One region of the Paenibacillus sp. JJ1683 genome, then DNA from elsewhere that is predicted to be linked to it. Evidence: predicted binding sites of a transcription regulator. Region 1 holds the regulator's gene; the other holds the start of a gene.

Region 1 (9,771 bases):
CCGAACCCACGCATGTTGAAAAATGCGGGGATGAGGTGGGGGTAGCGGAGAAATTCCAATCGAACCCGGAGATAGCTGGTTCTCCCCGAAATAGCTTTAGGGCTAGCCTCGGAAAGAAGAATCGTGGAGGTAGAGCACTGATTGGGTGCGGGGCCCGCAAGGGTTACCAAGCTCAGTCAAACTCCGAATGCCATAGATTTAGTTCCGGGAGTCAGACAGTGAGTGCTAAGATCCATTGTCGAAAGGGAAACAGCCCAGACCATCAGCTAAGGTCCCCAAGTGTGTGTTAAGTGGGAAAGGATGTGGAGTTGCACAGACAACCAGGATGTTGGCTTAGAAGCAGCCACCATTGAAAGAGTGCGTAATAGCTCACTGGTCGAGTGACTCTGCGCCGAAAATGTAACGGGGCTAAACACACCACCGAAGCTATGGCTTGATGCTTTTGCATCAGGGGTAGGGGAGCGTTGAATGCGGGTTGAAGGTGTACCGGAAGGAGCGCTGGACTGCATTCAAGTGAGAATGCCGGTATGAGTAACGAAAAGATCTGTGAGAATCAGATCCGCCGAAAGCCTAAGGGTTCCTGAGGAAGGTTCGTCCGCTCAGGGTAAGTCGGGACCTAAGGCGAGGCCGATAGGCGTAGTCGAAGGACAACAGGTAGAAATTCCTGTACCACCGTAATCCGCTATGAGCGATGGGGTGACGCAGTAGGGTAGTGACGCGGACTGATGGATGTCCGTCTAAGCAGTGAGGCTGATGTGTAGGCAAATCCGCACATCGTAAGGCTGGGCTGTGATGGGGAGCGAAAATTACAGTAGCGAAGGTCATGATCTCAGACTGCCAAGAAAAGCCTCTAGCCAGGAGAAGGTGCCCGTACCGCAAACCGACACAGGTAGGCGAGAAGAGAATTCTAAGGCGCGCGGAAGAACTCTCGTTAAGGAACTCGGCAAAATGACCCCGTAACTTCGGGAGAAGGGGTGCCTCGGTAGGGTGAATAGCCCGAGGGGGCCGCAGTGAAAAGGCCCAAGCGACTGTTTAGCAAAAACACAGGTCTGTGCGAAGCCGCAAGGCGAAGTATACGGGCTGACGCCTGCCCGGTGCTGGAAGGTTAAGGGGAGTGGTAAGCCTTCGGGCGAAGCTATGAACCGAAGCCCCAGTAAACGGCGGCCGTAACTATAACGGTCCTAAGGTAGCGAAATTCCTTGTCAGGTAAATTCTGACCCGCACGAATGGCGTAACGACTTGGGCGCTGTCTCAACGAGAGATCCGGTGAAATTTTAATACCTGTGAAGATGCAGGTTACCCGCGACAAGACGGAAAGACCCCATGGAGCTTTACTGCAGCTTGATATTGAATTTGGGTACGATCTGTACAGGATAGGTGGGAGCCGTTGAATCTTGAGCGCCAGCTTGAGGGGAGGCATCCTTGGGATACCACCCTGATCGTATCTAGGTTCTAACTTGGTACCGTGATCCGGTACGAGGACAGTGTCAGGTGGGCAGTTTGACTGGGGCGGTCGCCTCCTAAAGAGTAACGGAGGCGCCCCAAGGTTCCCTCAGAATGGTTGGAAATCATTCGAAGAGTGCAAAGGCAGAAGGGAGCTTGACTGCGAGACCTACAAGTCGAGCAGGGACGAAAGTCGGGCTTAGTGATCCGGTGGTACCGCATGGAAGGGCCATCGCTCAACGGATAAAAGCTACCCTGGGGATAACAGGCTTATCTCCCCCAAGAGTCCACATCGACGGGGAGGTTTGGCACCTCGATGTCGGCTCATCGCATCCTGGGGCTGAAGTAGGTCCCAAGGGTTGGGCTGTTCGCCCATTAAAGCGGTACGCGAGCTGGGTTCAGAACGTCGTGAGACAGTTCGGTCCCTATCTGTCGTGGGCGTAGGAAATTTGAGAGGAGCTGTCCTTAGTACGAGAGGACCGGGATGGACGTACCGCTGGTGTACCAGTTGTTCCGCCAGGAGCACCGCTGGGTAGCTATGTACGGAAGGGATAAGCGCTGAAAGCATCTAAGCGTGAAGCCCCCCTCAAGATGAGATTTCCCAGTATGTAAGACCCCTTGAAGACGACGAGGTAGATAGGTTGGGGGTGGAAGTGCAGTAATGCATGGAGCTGACCAATACTAATCGGTCGAGGGCTTATCCTAAAGATAAGACGCAATGAAGTTTCGGATCCAGTTTTCAAGGTGTAACCTTGAAGGTATGTAGAAGTACATACGACAAGCGTATGGCGATTCATTCACAGAATCTGTGATGAATCGAATAACCTTACGGAAGAATTTGCAAGGCAAATTCATGTTTGGTGGCGATAGCGGAGGGGTTCCACACGTACCCATCCCGAACACGACCGTTAAGCCCTCCAGCGCCGATGGTACTTGGACCGCAGGGTCCTGGGAGAGTAGGACGCCGCCAAGCAAAAGTGAAAAAGGATGATACCCTCACTGAGGGTATCATCCTTTTTTTATGCATTTTGTGGAAGGATATCTGCTTCTAAGGTTGACAGAGGGAAGAGGCTTTGCGACACTCTAAGTGCGTATTTTTTTAAAGGTCCAAGTATACGAGCGAGGTGACGAAGTTATGGAGATCAGACAATTACAAAGTGAGGAATTTGAAGCAGCTATAGGATTATCCCAGTATGCTTTTCAGTTTACAATGACCCCGGAGGATCTAGAGAAAGCCAAGAAGAAATTCAAACCAGAACAAACATGGGGGATATTCGACGGACCTGACTTGAACGCTAAACTGACTTTGCTACCACTACAGGTATACATACATGGTCAGGTTTTTGATATGGGAGGCATTGCTGGTGTGGCAACGTGGCCGGAAAAGCGTCGCGGAGGTATGGTTTCACGTTTGTTGACGCATGCGCTTGAAGAAATGAAGACTGCAGGACAAAGCCTTTCTTTTCTGCATCCATTTTCTTTTGCCTTCTATCGTAAATTTGGATGGGAAACGTATACTGAGTACAAAAAATACGTCATTCCAATTGATAAATTCCCTGCTAAACTTAAAACAGAAGGTATAGTCAAACGGGATATCAAAAATATTTCAGAACTAGACCAAGTGTATCAATCGTATGCTTCACGTTACAATGGTACGCTGGTACGAGATAAGGCATGGTGGCAGGAACGGATTTTAAATGAGAATTATCGAACTGTAGTATATTACACAGATGCAGGCGATCCTCAGGGATATGCACTATACAAAATAGAAGATAAACAGTTAAATTGTGATGAGTTAGTATATGAAAATGAGACGGCACGTCGGGCTTTGTGGACTTATTTTGCAAATCATGACTCAATGATAACCCAAGGTAAATTTATTTACGTTCCAGCAGATGACAATCTGCCTTTTTTACTCGATGATCCGCGAATTCAACAGGAAACGGTGCCTTATTTTATGGGGCGTATTGTGGATGCTGTTGCTTTTGTAGAGAGATACCCTTTTGAGCAGATTGGAGAGGAGACAAGTTTAACCTTACATCTGACAGATCGGTATGCCCCTTGGAATGAAGGAGTATGGAGATTAACGATTACTACGGAGGGGCAAGGACATCTGGCAAGAGTGGATACAAGTAATTTATCTGAGAACGATACAGTAGCTGACTTGGAACTGGGAATTCAGTCATTAACAACTTTAATGCTCGGCTACCAGCAAGCTGATAACCTGTTTAATTGGGGGCGCATTGAAGGAAGCAGTGAGTCTGTGGCTGCACTTAAACGTGTAATACCAACAAAACAAACGTTCCTATTGGATTTTTTCTGATAAAGACCCAATTAGATTTTCTTAATGCCCAACTCTTTTTAACCAAATTGGATGTGGGATATCATAATTATTCAAAGCTCTTTCCATAATGGGAAGAGTTTTTTTGTTCTAGGGTATAAAACATAATTAGATTGCGAAAAATGGTATTGACCCCTTGGCAAAAATGAAATTTGTGCTATAATACGAATATAGTCAAAGAAAGTCAAAGTCAATCAGAACCAGTGTGTATCTACAGAAGTATAACCATAACGACATGATTTGCGTATAGTTAGGAGCTGCTTCTTATGGACAGAAGAGAAGTGTATGATTTATCGCAAATAAAGGTCACACTAGAAACGAAACGGTACAATTCCAATGGATGTACAATAGGTAATGGCCTGAGTACAGCTTAGATTCGTGACTTTACCGTTTGGTTAAGTTCAATATACGGCGGACTCTGTGGAGCGTGAAATGTACTTGAATACTTGCGTTTCCGTTAGTGGAGGATGATGAAATGCGCAATGTTTCCGACATTATTGAACAATATTTGAAGAGCATGCTGCTGGAAAGTCCCCAAGGCTTAGTGGAGATTCAGCGCAATGATCTGGCTGACCGCTTTTCCTGCGTACCGTCGCAAATTAATTATGTAATTAGTACCCGGTTTACGCTGGAAAAAGGTTATGTGGTGGAAAGTAAACGCGGTGGTGGAGGTTATATTCGGATTCAGCGAATTCAATTACCTGCACAGCATGCGATCCATACACACCTTCATCAGAGCATCGGGGAGGAAATTAGCCAATCGGCAGCAGAAGGATTGATTTATCAGTTAGAGGAAGCTCATTTTTTAAGCAAAAGGGAAGCTGGTCTTATAAAGGCTGCTTTATCAAGAGATACGTTATTGCTGAAGCTTCCCTATCGTGACCAACTGCGAGCAAGATTGCTTAAGGCTATGCTGATCTCGTTGCTGGCGGCCAAATAGCTAGTATCCATTAACCAGTGAATAGAGATTTGCAATTCAGATGTAGGGATTTGTAAAAATCCTGACGTTGAAGGAGGTGCTTTTATGCTGTGCCAAGAATGTAATATGCGGCCGGCAACTTTGCATTTCACCAAAATTGTGAATGGCGAAAAGACAGAGTTTCATATTTGTGAGACATGTGCGAAGGAAAAAGGGGAGATGATCCCTGGAACACCTAATGGCTTTTCGATTCATAGCTTGTTGTCGGGGATGTTGGATTTTGACTCCAGCACAAAGAGCCAGTCTTCAGGTCACAGTGTTCCCCAAAATCTGCAATGCAAGGATTGCGGTATGACTTATACACAGTTTAGTAAGCTAGGACGTTTTGGATGTCCATCATGCTATCAATATTTTGATAGTCGTCTGGACCCTCTGTTCAAGCGTGTGCATGGTAGTACGAGTCATGTTGGGAAAGTTCCGGTCCGTACTGGAGGCCGACTAAAGGTTAAACGGCAAATTGATGATTTGAAAAAAGAGATGCAACAACACATTGTACAGGAAGAATTCGAATCAGCTGCTGAGCTTAGGGATCAAATCAGAAAGCTTGAAAAAGAAATGACTGAAGAGTAAAGTTTGTGAAGAGTAGGAGGGAATGCGTGATGCCCAATATCCGATTTACGGAAAAGCCGCTAAGTGATTGGATGCGTGGTGATGCTGCGGATTCGGAGATTGTCATTAGCAGCCGGGTAAGAATTGCGCGTAACTTGCAGCATCTGCCTTTTCCCATGCTTGCTACCAATCAGCAGTCGGAAGAAGTGCTTCAACGCTTAACGGATATCCTTCAGTATGATGATTTGCGTCGTTTTGGTACTTTTCATACCTTGAAAATATCCGAGTTGGATGAGATCGACAAACAGGTACTGGTTGAGAAGCACTTGATTAGTCCTAATTTGGCGAACGAATCTCGCAACGGTGCTGTGTTGATTAGTGATGATGAATCAGTTAGTGTTATGATAAATGAAGAGGATCATTTGCGTATTCAGTGCTTATATCCCGGATGTCAGGTTAGAGAAGCTTGGGAACGCGCTATGGTCATTGATGATGCATTTGAAGCGCATGTTGATTATGCATTTGATGATCGGAGAGGTTTTCTGACCAGTTGTCCGACGAATGTCGGCACAGGTATGAGAGCTTCGGTGATGATGCATTTGCCCGCATTGGTCATGACTCATCAAATCAATCGTATATTGTCCGCTGTTTCACAGGTGGGTCTTACAGTTCGCGGTATTTATGGTGAAGGCAGCGAAGCAGTTGGGAATTTGTTTCAGGTATCCAATCAGATTACCTTGGGACAAACCGAAGCGGAAATTATCGAGAATCTGCATGGCGTGGTGCTGCAAATTATAGAGCATGAACGTTCTGCCAGAGAACGATTGATGAATGAATCCATGCTGCGGATTACAGATCGGGTGATGCGTTCATTCGGTATTTTGTCATATGCAGCAGTTTTGGATTCCAAGGAGGCTGCACAGCGGCTGTCCGATGTACGTCTCGGTGTAGATTTAGGAATTTTGGAGCGTCCTTCCATTGCAGCGATGAATGAGCTTAATGTGATGACGCAACCCGGCTTTTTACAAAAAAGCTTTGGGGATAAAATGAATACCGGTGAGCGCGATATGTACCGGGCGAAGCTGATCCGGCAAAAATTAGGCACAACCCTTTAATATATAGAATGAACTGAAATACACACTGTGGAGGTGCAGGATATATGATGTTTGGAAGATTTACGGAACGTGCACAGAAAGTGCTTGCCTTGGCCCAGGAAGAAGCTGTTCGATTGGGACACAACAACATTGGCACAGAGCACATTTTGCTAGGACTCATTCGTGAAGGTGAAGGAATAGCAGCGAAAGCCTTAATCGGTTTAGGGCTGGGACTGGAAAAAATCCAGGATGAAGTGGAAACACTGATTGGACGCGGTCAAGAGCAACCGACGAACATTGCCTATACTCCACGTGCCAAGAAAGTCATTGAGCTGTCTATGGACGAAGCACGTAAATTGGGTCATACCTATGTAGGTACCGAGCATATTTTGCTAGGCCTTATTCGTGAAGGTGAAGGCGTAGCAGCACGTGTACTGAACAACCTGGGTATCAGTCTGAACAAAGCGCGTCAGCAAGTGCTTCAATTGCTCGGCAGCAGCGAGGCGGTTTCCAGCCATCACGGTGCTCCAGCTAATGTCAGCACACCAACTCTGGACAGTCTGGCACGCGATCTGACGGCTTCTGCGAAGGAAAATAACCTGGACCCCGTTATTGGGCGCAGCAAGGAAATTGAGCGCGTTATTCAAGTGCTCAGCCGTCGTACAAAGAACAATCCTGTTTTGATCGGTGAACCTGGGGTAGGTAAAACGGCGATTGCCGAAGGATTGGCACAAAAAATCATAGCGAATGAAATTCCCGAAACGTTGCGCGACAAACGCGTAATGACACTCGATATGGGTTCTGTAGTAGCGGGTACTAAGTATCGTGGTGAATTTGAGGATCGCTTGAAGAAGATTATGGACGAGATTCGTCAAGCTGGAAATATCGTATTGTTCATTGATGAGCTGCATACACTGATTGGTGCTGGTGGAGCGGAAGGCGCAATTGATGCGTCCAACATCCTGAAACCTGCTCTGGCACGTGGCGAGCTGCAATGTATCGGTGCCACCACGCTGGATGAATACCGCAAATATATTGAGAAAGATGCTGCTTTGGAGCGTCGTTTTCAACCTATAACGGTGGATCAACCTTCTCCGGAAGAAGCGATTCAAATCTTGTATGGTCTGCGCGACCGTTACGAAGCGCATCACCGTGTAAAAATCACTGATGAGGCTATTGAAGCTGCAGTAAGATTGTCAGATCGTTATATTACGGATCGCTTCCTACCGGATAAGGCTATTGACCTTATTGATGAAGCGGGCTCCAAGGTAAGGCTCAATTCCTATACAGTACCGCCAAACCTGAAACAGCTGGAAAACCGTCTGGAAGATATCCGTAAGGAAAAAGATTCAGCGGTACAAAGCCAGGAGTTTGAAAAGGCAGCTGCGCTGCGCGATACAGAGCAAAAAATTCGTGAAGAGCTGGATGTCACTAAAAACCAATGGAAAGAACAACAGGGGCGTACAGATTCCGAAGTTACACCAGAGGATATTGCTCAGGTTGTTGCCATCTGGACTGGTGTCCCAGTCAGCAAGCTGAAGGAAGAAGAAACACATCGTTTGCTGAATATGGAGCAACTGTTGCATGAACGGGTGATTGGGCAGGACGAAGCTGTTAAGGCAGTAAGTCGGGCGATTCGCCGGGCACGCGCCGGTCTGAAAGATCCGAAACGTCCAATCGGCTCCTTTATTTTCCTCGGTCCAACTGGGGTTGGTAAAACAGAGCTGGCACGCGCCTTGGCTGAATCTATGTTTGGTGATGAAAATGCGGTTATCCGTATTGATATGTCCGAATATATGGAGAAACACTCCACATCCCGTTTGGTAGGAGCGCCTCCAGGGTACGTAGGATATGAAGAAGGTGGCCAACTGACTGAGAAGGTACGTCGTAAGCCTTACTCTGTGGTATTGTTGGATGAAATTGAAAAAGCACACCCGGAAGTATTCAATATTCTGCTGCAAGTGTTGGAGGATGGACGTCTGACGGATTCCAAAGGACGTGTTGTTGACTTCCGTAACACACTCATCATCCTAACATCCAACGTTGGTGCACAGGCGATCAAGCGTAACTCCACGCTTGGCTTTACAGCTGTTGTGGACGCTGGGGCGGATTACGATAACATGAAGGGCAAAGTGATGGATGAACTGAAGAAGAGCTTCCGTCCTGAGTTCTTGAACCGGATAGATGAAATCATCGTGTTCCATTCTCTCGAAGAAAAACATATTGCCGAAATTGTTTCACTCATGTCTGAGGAGCTGCGTAAGCGTCTGAATGAGTATGAGGTTGACTTTGAGTTGACAGACAAGGCTAAGAATTTCCTTGCCAAGGAAGGCTTCGATCCAGCGTATGGTGCGCGTCCATTGCGTCGTGCAATCCAGAAGCATATTGAAGATCGCCTGTCCGAGGAACTGTTGACTGGAAACATTTCTAAAGGCGACTCTCTCTACATTGATGAAGAGAACGGTGCATTGACAGTAACGAAAAAGGATAATGTATCCGCGAAGTCCTAAAGCAGTTTAGTAAATAAAACATTAGAAAAGGGTGTCTCGCAGGCTGGAAAGCTATTGCGAAGGCACCCTTTTTGTGTATTGAACACCTTGAAAGGGTAGGGTAAAAGCTTTGGGAAAGTTTGTGATATTGCTTTACGTCCGCCAAGCTTCAATGGTAAACTTTTATTGTTACAGCTCTTTCAGGTGCTGTGTGAAGATAAAATTGACATCATCGTTGTCAAGAAGGAGCCAAGGAATAAAGTATGGCTAAAGTGAAAACTAAATTTTCCTGTACAGAATGTGGCTATGAATCGCCTAAATGGTACGGAAAATGTCCTGGATGCCAGGCATGGAATTCCATGGTCGAAGAAACGGAAAGCGTTGTAAAAACTCAAGGAATGGGATCTTCCCTTCTTACTCATAGCACAAAAGACAAACCGCTTCCTATTATTGAAGTGGAGAGTGGCAAAGAAACACGAATTTTGACGGGAATTGGTGAATTAAATCGTGTACTCGGTGGAGGTGTGGTGCCAGGTTCACTTGTTCTGGTGGGTGGTGACCCGGGGATCGGTAAGTCTACGCTTATGCTGCAAACCTCTAATGAGCTGGCTTTAACTGGTTTAAAGGTACTCTACGTGTCTGGTGAGGAATCCGTCCGCCAAACGAAGCTACGTGCTGATCGCCTCGGTGCTTTGTCTCCCAGTCTGTACGTATTATGTGAGACGAATTTGGAGACGATTGAAGAAGCAGTGGACAGCTTGAAGCCGGAGTTTCTGGTCATCGACTCGATACAGACTGTATATTTGCCTGAGGTGACAAGTGCGCCTGGTAGTGTAGCTCAGGTGCGCGAGTGTACTTCACGATTTATGCGGATTG
Region 2 (9,771 bases), 890 kb from region 1:
GCCTGATTCCGTAAAAAAGGGTCTGTGGGGCTCTTAGCCCCGGTTTTTTTAGTTTTTTTTCTAGTGTCTGTCCCGGGTTAATGTTATAATGTGATAAATAAAATGGAGTAAATAGCGTCCAGATTTATTTGATGAGGGGGTAAGCTGACATGTCAAAACATCCAGTAGTCGTACGCTTGAAAACAGGACTGCACGCCAGACCTGCTGCGCTGTTCGTACAGGAAGCGAATAAATATTCATCAGAAATTTTTGTGGAAAAAGAAGACAAAAAGGTTAATGCCAAGAGCATCATGGGTATTATGAGCCTCGCCATCAGTACAGGTACTGAAATCAATATTAGTGCCGAAGGTGCGGACGCCGAACAGGCTGTAAACGCTTTAGTAAGTCTGGTTAGTAAGGTTGAGCTGGAAAATCAATAAACGAACATCTGCTTTGTGATATGATGTATCTCTTAGTGAAAGCCCCCTTGGGGGCTTTTTTTTGTATCCAGAGAAAAGTATTCAACCCGTCCCACCATTAAGCTATTGATGTATATTTATTTGAATATAGCGACCGCATTAAGTCCAAGCTACAAATAATTAAAACCCCTGTGGTATGCCTTGTTTCGGAAATTTATACCGCTTGACTGCAACCTTTTCCCGTTTTTTCCGTCTGGAAGGTACAAACATTTTCAAGAAAGAGGTTGAGTACGATGAGAGTTTGGACAAAAACAGTAAGCACAGCAATTCTTGCAGGAGCATTATTAGCTGGAGGAGTAGCAGGAGGGCTGTGGACGGGGGCTGATCGCGCTTATGCTGCAACGGCGACGACGGCGAATGGTGTAATTAACGTGAGTGGAAGTGGTGAAATAATGGCTAAGCCAGACATCGCTTATCTCTCCATTGGGGTGCAATCGGAAGGAAATACTGCTGCTGCTGCTCAAAAAGCTAATGCTGCGAAAATAAACAAGGTCACACAGCTGTTAAAAGGAAAATGGAGTATCAGTGCAGACGATATTCAGACAAGCCAGTTCTCTGTACAACCTAACTATACCTATAACGAGAAAGAAGGACAGAAGCTCAAAGGCTACATGGCCAACCATACACTTTCTGTGAAATATCGCAACTTGGACAAAATTGGTCAGCTGCTGGATGAGGCTACAAACTCCGGTGCAAACAACGTAGATAATATACAGTTTTCCGTAGAGAATCCTTCTTCTTATGAGGAAGCTGCTATTGCAAAAGCGTTGGATAACGCTCAATCCAAAGCCAGTGCCGTAGCAAAATCAGCTAAACGCGGCTTAGGGGCTCTGGTGAATGTGACAGTAGATGGCGGGGAAGCTCAGGTTTTCACACAACGTGAGAATGCCATGTCCAAAGCGCTCATGGATATGAGTGGCGGAACAGAGATACAGTCGGGCCAAGTAACGGTGAAAGTCCAAGTGTCTGCCCAATATGAGATGAACTAGTATAGGCCATTAAACGGAGCCGCAAGCGCCTGCAACATTGCAGGGTGACTTGTTGGCTTCTTTTGTCTATTGAAACCGTTTTGTAATGAGTCTGTCATAGCTAATGGCTGTTAGGTGTACAGATTGAAATCAGTGAGTGTACAGATTGTAAACTACATACAATAGGGTATAGATATAATAAGAAAAGTGATCAAAACACATAGATAATACAGATTCACAATAGGAGGAATACTTACGATGAACAAGCATACGAAAAAATGGTGCTCAGCACTGCTGGCAGCGGGAATCTTAGCAGGGGTTGCGGTCGTTCCCGTTTCCTATATTGAGGCAGCTTCGACCAAACAGCAGCAAGCGACAACACAGCAACCCGGGATCGCCATCCAATGGAATGGTAAAACGTTGGCCGCTAAAGGTGTACAAGTGAACGGGAACACAATGATTCCAGTGGCAGCACTGCGTGATAGTTTGGGAATTCCGGTGAGCTATGACACCAAGGAAGGGACATATACAGTGGGGAGCGGGTACAACAAGCTCTATATCGTGGTCTCCTCCTCGGATGCCTATGCCAATGTGAACGGGATCAACACGCGCAGCATGGATGCCAAAATGATCGCCGGGAAGCTATATATTCCTATGAGTCTGCTGAAAGACTATCTGGGTATCGATGCGCAGTGGAATGCAACTCAGAAAACAGTAACATTGAGTAAAAGCCAGCTAAATCCGATCACAATTGCATCTCAGACGCTTCCAGCTTCGAGTAATGCAAAGGTATCCTATAAGATTAAGTATCCGCAAATCAGCGGCAGCCAGCTGAATCCTGAGGCTCAACAGGCCATTAATAATATGCTTAAAAAGCATGCAGAGACAGTATTGGCAGCAGGCAAAAAGATGGTGGCAGAGGGAGAGGTTACAGCAGAAAGACCGTATGATTTCGAAAATGATTTTGCAATTGCCTATAATAAGGACGGTATTCTAAGTGTGATTATGCAGGACTACTCGTATACAGGTGGCGCACACGGTATGACGGCACGTAAAGGATATACGTTCTCGCTTGCTGATGGTAAGCTGTTGCAATTGTCTGACGTATTGAAGGCAAATCCTAACTACAAAAAGTTCCTGAATGCTGATTTGAAGAAAAAAATTGATGCGCTCCAGGCTGGCGAAGGTTTTGAGAAATTTAAAGAGTTGGCCGCAGATCAGAATTTTTATGTGACCAACAGTGGAGTAACCATCGTGTTTGATTTGTATGATTATGCGCCATACGCTTATGGAATTCCGGAGTTTACTTACTCGTTCGCTCAACTGCTGCCTCAGGGCGGTAAGCCTTTTGCGGGACAAAATCAATAATCTGGATTAGTTATATATTGAAAATTAATAGTAAATAAAAAAGACTGCCTACCGGATACGAAAATCCGAGGCAGCCTTTTTATTTACCAGCTATTCAGAAGAAAACCACTTTTCTTATACACCTTCTGGAGAGGAGCTAGTTAACACTTTATCAATAATACCGTATTCCTTGGCATCATCAGCGGACATGAAATAGTCACGGTCTGTGTCTTTTTCGATGCGTTCCAGTGGTTGACCTGTGCGATCTGCGAGAATGCGGTTCAACTTGTCACGCATTTTCAGAATGCGACGGGCGCGAATTTCGATATCCGTTGCCTGTCCTTGTGCACCGCCTAGTGGCTGGTGAATCATAATTTCACTGTTTGGCAAGGCAAAACGTTTACCTTTGGCACCTGCATTCAGCAAGAAAGCACCCATGGAAGCAGCCATACCTACACAAATGGTAGATACGTCAGGTTTAATGTATTGCATCGTATCGAAAATGGCCATACCAGCTGTGATGGAACCGCCAGGGCTGTTAATATACAAGTGAATGTCTTTTTCAGGATCTTCAGCAGCCAAAAACAGCATTTGGGCAATAATTGAGTTGGCTACAACGTCATTGACGTCCGAGCCCAACAAAATAATGCGATCCTTCAACAGTCTGGAATAAATGTCATAGGCGCGTTCGCCGCGGTTACTTTGTTCTACTACCATAGGAACATAGCTCACGTCAAAAAACCTCCCTTAAATCGTTAGTGGATTTGGTGGATATGCCGAATACACATCCCTATTTATAAACTGTTACCGTATTAACCACATGATAAACAATTTCAAACAAAAAGTCAAAGAAAGTCAAACTATTGATTAAAAAAAAGAACGCTTAGCGCTCTTTTTGGTTAAAAACATTATATGGAACATTTAGCCAATCATATAAAACGACGCGCCCGCGAGGAATCGAACCTCGATCTCAGGCTCCGGAGGCCTACGTCATATCCGTTGGACCACGGGCGCAAAGATGAATCATTACAAGCAACCAACTAATTAATTGGAAACAAAGATGATTATATGATATACGGCATTGAATTGCAAGCTTTTATTACGTGCGCATATTCACATAAAAAGTTGAGAAATATAGGTTCAGATAGACTTGCATGTGAAGCAAATATTGGGTAAGATATACGTGGGACTTAAAAAGTTATCCCGGGACATTTTAAGACCAGTTAGAGATATAGCATAGAGACAGAACTTAGAAGTGTGCGGGAGTGGAAAGCATGCGAAAGATATTAGAAATACAGAAGCAGCTTCTGCCCGACCTCATGGATGTTTTGAAAAAAAGGTACACGATCCTGCATCAGATTATGTTGTCCGAAGTTATCGGACGCAGAACACTGGCAGCTTCACTGGATATGACCGAGCGCGTACTGCGCGCTGAGACTGATCTCCTTAAAGCGCAAGGGCTAATTGAGATTGAGAGTGTGGGCATGAAGGTGAGCAAAGCAGGACTGGATCTGCTGGAACAGCTGGAGCCGATTGCGAACAACTTGTTCGGCCTGTCCCAATTGGAGGATCAGATTCGTCAAGCCTACGGTTTGAGGAAGGTGGTTGTCGTTCCAGGGGATTCGGATGCTTCACCGTTAGCGAAGCAGGAACTGGGCCGTGCTGGCGCAAAGGCGCTGCTGAGTGTTATGGATGACGAGGACGTGGTCGCTGTAACAGGTGGCACGACGATTGCAGATGTGGCGGAACAACTGGCATTACCTGCTAACGGCCCGCTTAAGGGCGGATGGTTTGTACCGGCACGCGGGGGTTTGGGAGAGAGCATGGAAATGCAGGCAAATACAATTGCCTCCACGATGGCTCGCAAGGTCGGCGCTCAATACCGTCTGCTCCATGTACCGGATTTGCTCAGCAATCATGCTTACAACTCCTTGCTTGAGGATACGAATATTCAGGATATATTAAGCCTGATTCGAGAGAGTCGTATTATCATTCACGGGATAGGCAACGCCATAGCAATGGCCCACAGACGCAAGCTTGACCCTGAAACCTTTGCCCAGATCAGCAATGAGGGTGCGGTCGCCGAATCGTTTGGTTATTATTTTAACGAAGACGGCGTCGTTGTTCACAGAATGCTGACGCTCGGACTCCGTTTGGAGGACATCAGGCGTACGGAGACGGTGTTAGGTGTGGCTGGAGGCAAGAGCAAGGCTGCTGCTATTCATGCAGTATTGCGTTTCGGACAGGAAGACATTCTTGTCACCGACGAAGGCGCTGCTGCCGAGATTGTAAGCCGTTATTTAAGAGATTGATAAGGTTTTTTAATTGTGTTGTCTTGACAGGCTTTCGGGTCTGTCTTGAATATATAAAACTAAACTAAACGAACTTTGGGAGGAACTCACTCATGACAGTTAAAGTTGGTATTAACGGTTTCGGACGTATTGGACGCCTTGCTTTCCGCCGTATTCAAGACGTAGAAGGTATTGAAGTAGTAGCAATTAACGACTTGACAGATTCCAAAATGCTGGCACATCTGTTGAAATATGATACAACACAAGGTACTTTCCAAGGACAAGTAGAAGTACATGACGGTTTCTTCAAAGTAAACGGTAAAGAAGTTAAAGTTTTGGCTAACCGTAACCCTGAAGAATTGCCTTGGGGAGACCTGGGCGTAGACATCGTTCTGGAATGCACAGGTTTCTTCACAACTAAAGAAGCTGCTGAGAAACATTTGAAAGGCGGCGCTAAAAAAGTTGTTATCTCCGCTCCAGCTACTGGCGACATGAAAACTGTCGTTTACAACGTAAACCATGAAATTCTGGACGGAACTGAAACTGTAATTTCCGGTGCTTCTTGCACAACTAACTGCTTGGCTCCTATGGCTAAAACACTGCAAGACAAATTTGGTATCGTTGAAGGCTTGATGACTACAATTCACGCTTACACTGGCGACCAAAACACTTTGGATGCTCCACATGCTAAAGGTGACTTCCGTCGTGCTCGCGCAGCAGCTGAAAACATCATCCCTAACACTACTGGTGCTGCTAAAGCAATCGGTCTGGTTATCCCTGAGCTGAAAGGTAAATTGGATGGTGCAGCTCAACGTGTTCCAGTACCAACAGGTTCCCTGACTGAGCTGGTAACAGTTCTGGAGAAAAACGTAACTGCTGAAGAAATCAACGCAGCGATGAAAGAAGCTTCCGATCCTGAAACTTACGGATACACTGAAGATCAAATCGTTTCTTCTGACATCAAAGGTCTGACTTTTGGTTCCCTGTTTGATGCAACTCAAACTAAAGTTCTGACTGTTGGCGACAAACAACTGGTTAAAACTGTAGCTTGGTACGACAACGAAATGTCCTACACTGCACAATTGATCCGTACGTTGGAATACTTCGCTAAATTGGCTAAATAAGAATTCCTTATCGAGCAACATCATAGAGCGGAAACAGGTGTTATTGTTTCCGCTCTTTATATATCAAAATGTGCCTTAAATTCCTGTTTCGTAAAATTATAAGGGTGCGGAGGAATATGGAGATGAACAAAAAGAGCGTACGTGATATAGAACTGAATGGAAAACGGGTGTTTGTTCGTGTAGATTTTAACGTTCCGGTTGAGGATGGTAAAATTACCGATGACAAGCGTATTCGCGAAACCTTGCCAACCATTAACTACCTAATTGAAAAAGGTGCAAAAGTTATTTTGGCGAGTCACTTTGGACGTCCAAAGGGTCAAGTTGTTGAATCCATGCGTCTGACTGCTGCTGGTGTGCGTTTGTCAGAACTGCTTAATAAACCTGTTGTTAAGGTGGACGAAGCAGTTGGCGAGGCTGTTAAAGCGAAAGTGGCTGAACTGAAAAACGGCGATGTGCTATTGCTTGAAAATGTACGCTTCTACCCAGGAGAAGAGAAAAACGATCCTGAACTGGCGAAGCAATTTGCTGAGCTGGCTGACATTTTCGTGAATGATGCTTTTGGTGCAGCACACCGTGCTCATGCTTCTACAGAAGGTATCGCGCATCTTCTTCCGGCTGTTTCCGGCTTGCTGATGGAAAGAGAGTTGTCTGTTATTGGTAAAGCCCTGTCGAATCCAGATCGTCCTTTTACAGCCATTATTGGCGGTTCCAAAGTAAAAGACAAAATTGACGTAATCGACAACCTGCTGAACATTGCAGATAACGTAATTATTGGCGGCGGTTTGACTTATACATTCTTCAAAGCTCAAGGTCATGAAGTAGGTCAATCTTTGCTGGATGAATCCAAACTGGACGTAGCTCTTGGATTTATTGAAAAAGCGAAGAAGCTTGGCAAAAACTTCTACCTTCCTGTGGATATCGTTATTTCTGACGATTTCAGCGCTACAGCGAACACGAACATTGTGGACATCGACGGCATTCCTGCAGATTGGGAAGGCGTGGATATCGGACCGAAAACTCGTAAAATCTATGCAGATGTTATCAAAAACTCCAAATTGGTTGTTTGGAATGGACCAATGGGTGTATTTGAAATCGAGCCTTTCGCTGGCGGTACTCGTGAAGTAGCGGAAGCTTGTGCTACAACAGAAGCATACACCATCATTGGTGGCGGTGATTCTGCGGCTGCGGCTGAAAAATTCCACTTGGCTGACAAAATGGATCACATCTCCACTGGCGGCGGCGCATCCCTGGAATTCATGGAAGGCAAAGCACTTCCGGGTGTTGTTGCACTTAACGATAAATAATCAAACGCATTACGCGTAATAAAGGCTTTAGGGCACCTAATAGTTAGGAGTTGAAACCATTGAGAACACCGATTATCGCGGGTAACTGGAAGATGTTCAAAACCGTACCAGAAGCTAAAACCTTCATCGAAGAGATCAAAGGTAAAGCAGAGGTTGCAGGAGTGGAGAGCGTTATCTGTGCTCCATTTACAAATCTTCCTGCTCTGGTTGAAGCAGTAAAAGGTACATCTATTAAAATCGGCGCACAAAACCTGCACTTTGCAGAAGATGGCGCATTTACAGGTGAAATCAGCGGCGGAATGCTGAAAGATCTGGGCGTAGACTACGTTGTGATCGGACACTCCGAGCGTCGTGAGTATTTCAACGAAACAGACGAAACGGTGAACAAAAAGGTTCATGCAGCATTCCGTCATGGCCTGACACCAATCGTATGCGTAGGCGAAAAGCTGGAAGACCGTGAAGCAGGTCAAACCAAAGAAGTTGTAAAAGTGCAAACTGTAGCAGCTTTTGCTGGTCTGGCTAAAGATCAAGCGGCACAAGTTGTAGTTGCTTATGAGCCAATCTGGGCCATCGGAACAGGCAAATCCTCCACTTCGCAGGATGCGAATGAAGTGATTTCCTACATCCGTAGTCTGATTAAAGAGCTGTATGATGAAAATACAGCAAATGCTGTACGTATTCAGTACGGTGGTAGTGTAAAACCTGAAAATGTTACTGAGTACCTGGGTCAAAGCGATATCGACGGCGCGCTCGTGGGCGGTGCCAGTCTTCAACCGGCGTCGTACATCGCGCTTGTTGAGGGGGCGAAGTAAGATGACAGCACCAAAACCGGTAGCTTTAATTATTATGGACGGATTCGGACTGCGTGACACTGTGGAAGGCAATGCGGTTGCACAGGCCAATAAACCGAATTACGACCGGTATTTAAAACAGTATCCACATACTACTTTGACGGCTTCTGGTGAAGCGGTGGGTCTGCCGGAAGGACAAATGGGTAACTCCGAAGTAGGTCACTTGAACATCGGCGCAGGCCGAATCGTATATCAAGATTTGACTCGTATTTCGAAGTCCATCCGTGAAGGCGAGTTCTTCGACAATGAAACATTGGTTAAAGCCGTGCAGCATGCGAAGAAGAACAACACTAAACTTCACTTGTACGGACTTCTGTCCGACGGTGGTGTGCATAGCCATATCAGCCATCTGTTCGCTATGCTGGATCTGGCTAAAAAAGAAGGATTAACCGAAGTGTACATTCATGCTTTCATGGATGGACGTGACGTTATGCCTGATAGCGGCGTAGGCTTTATGCAACAACTGGTCGCTAAAATTCAGGAAGTGGGCATTGGCCAAATTGCAACCGTACAAGGACGCTATTATGCAATGGACCGCGACAAACGTTGGGAACGTGTTGAGAAATCTTACCGTGCAATCGTATACGGTGAAGGTCCTCAATATACCGACCCACTCGAAGCATTGAAGGAATCGTATGAAAAATCAGTGTTCGATGAATTTGTGGAGCCAACTGTTATTGTGAAGGCTGATGGAAGCCCTGTAGGGCTGGTTGAAAGCAATGACTCTGTCGTATTCCTGAATTTCCGTCCTGACCGTGCGATTCAATTGTCTCAAGTATTTACCAATGAAGATTTCCGTGGTTTTGACCGTGGGCCACAATGGCCTAAAAATCTGCACTTTGTTTGCCTGACCTTGTTCAGTGAAACGGTTGGAGGCTTTGTTGCCTATGAACCGAAAAACCTGGACAACACGTTTGGCGAAGTGCTGGTACAAAACAACAAAAAGCAATTGCGTATTGCTGAGACAGAAAAGTATCCGCACGTTACTTTCTTTTTCAGTGGCGGACGCGATGTGGAGCTTCCTGGCGAAACTCGTATTTTGATCAACTCGCCTAAAGTGGCTACATATGATCTGCAGCCTGAAATGAGTGCGTATGAAGTAGCGGATGCTGCTGTTAAGGAAATCGAAGCCGACAAGCATGATGCGATTATCCTGAACTTTGCCAATCCGGATATGGTTGGACACTCCGGTATGCTGGAACCAACAATTAAGGCAGTAGAGACAACGGATGAGTGTGTTGGACGTGTTGTAGATGCAGTTAAAGCCAAAGGCGGCGTGGTAATTATCATCGCTGACCATGGTAACGCAGATATGGAAATTGATGAGCAGGGACGTCCGTTCACAGCTCACACAACGAATCCGGTTCCGTTCATTTTGACTGACGAAAATATCGTTCTACGTGAGCATGGAATTCTGGCTGACGTAGC

What was found. Region 1 encodes CtsR, which represses protease genes until heat stress. Its sites were predicted from a motif close to ATGGTCAATAAAGGTCAAACA; they were not measured.
Region 2: clpP (ATP-dependent Clp endopeptidase proteolytic subunit ClpP) is a predicted target of CtsR. The motif match lies at 3,615-3,635, and genes of this name have one in related genera.

The regions. Positions count from the first base shown of each region.
Region 1 is NZ_CM129820.1:5,073,959-5,083,729, reverse strand. Features, by position in the region: rRNA gene ACUC6J_RS21975 (23S ribosomal RNA) at 1-2,148, shown strand, start outside; rRNA gene rrf (5S ribosomal RNA) at 2,300-2,416, shown strand; gene ACUC6J_RS21965 (GNAT family N-acetyltransferase) at 2,579-3,766, shown strand; gene ACUC6J_RS21960 (CtsR family transcriptional regulator) at 4,260-4,724, shown strand; gene ACUC6J_RS21955 (UvrB/UvrC motif-containing protein) at 4,809-5,333, shown strand; gene ACUC6J_RS21950 (protein arginine kinase) at 5,363-6,427, shown strand; gene clpC (ATP-dependent protease ATP-binding subunit ClpC) at 6,472-8,916, shown strand; gene radA (DNA repair protein RadA) at 9,159-9,771, shown strand, end outside.
Region 2 is NZ_CM129820.1:206,845-216,615, forward strand. Features, by position in the region: gene whiA (DNA-binding protein WhiA) at 1-14, shown strand, start outside; gene ACUC6J_RS00905 (HPr family phosphocarrier protein) at 150-419, shown strand; gene ACUC6J_RS00910 (SIMPL domain-containing protein) at 692-1,447, shown strand; gene ACUC6J_RS00915 (PdaC/SigV domain-containing protein) at 1,685-2,794, shown strand; gene clpP (ATP-dependent Clp endopeptidase proteolytic subunit ClpP) at 2,909-3,505, opposite strand; tRNA gene ACUC6J_RS00925 (tRNA-Arg) at 3,716-3,787, opposite strand; gene ACUC6J_RS00930 (sugar-binding transcriptional regulator) at 4,048-5,085, shown strand; gene gap (type I glyceraldehyde-3-phosphate dehydrogenase) at 5,178-6,188, shown strand; gene ACUC6J_RS00940 (phosphoglycerate kinase) at 6,311-7,492, shown strand; gene tpiA (triose-phosphate isomerase) at 7,552-8,304, shown strand; gene gpmI (2,3-bisphosphoglycerate-independent phosphoglycerate mutase) at 8,306-9,771, shown strand, end outside.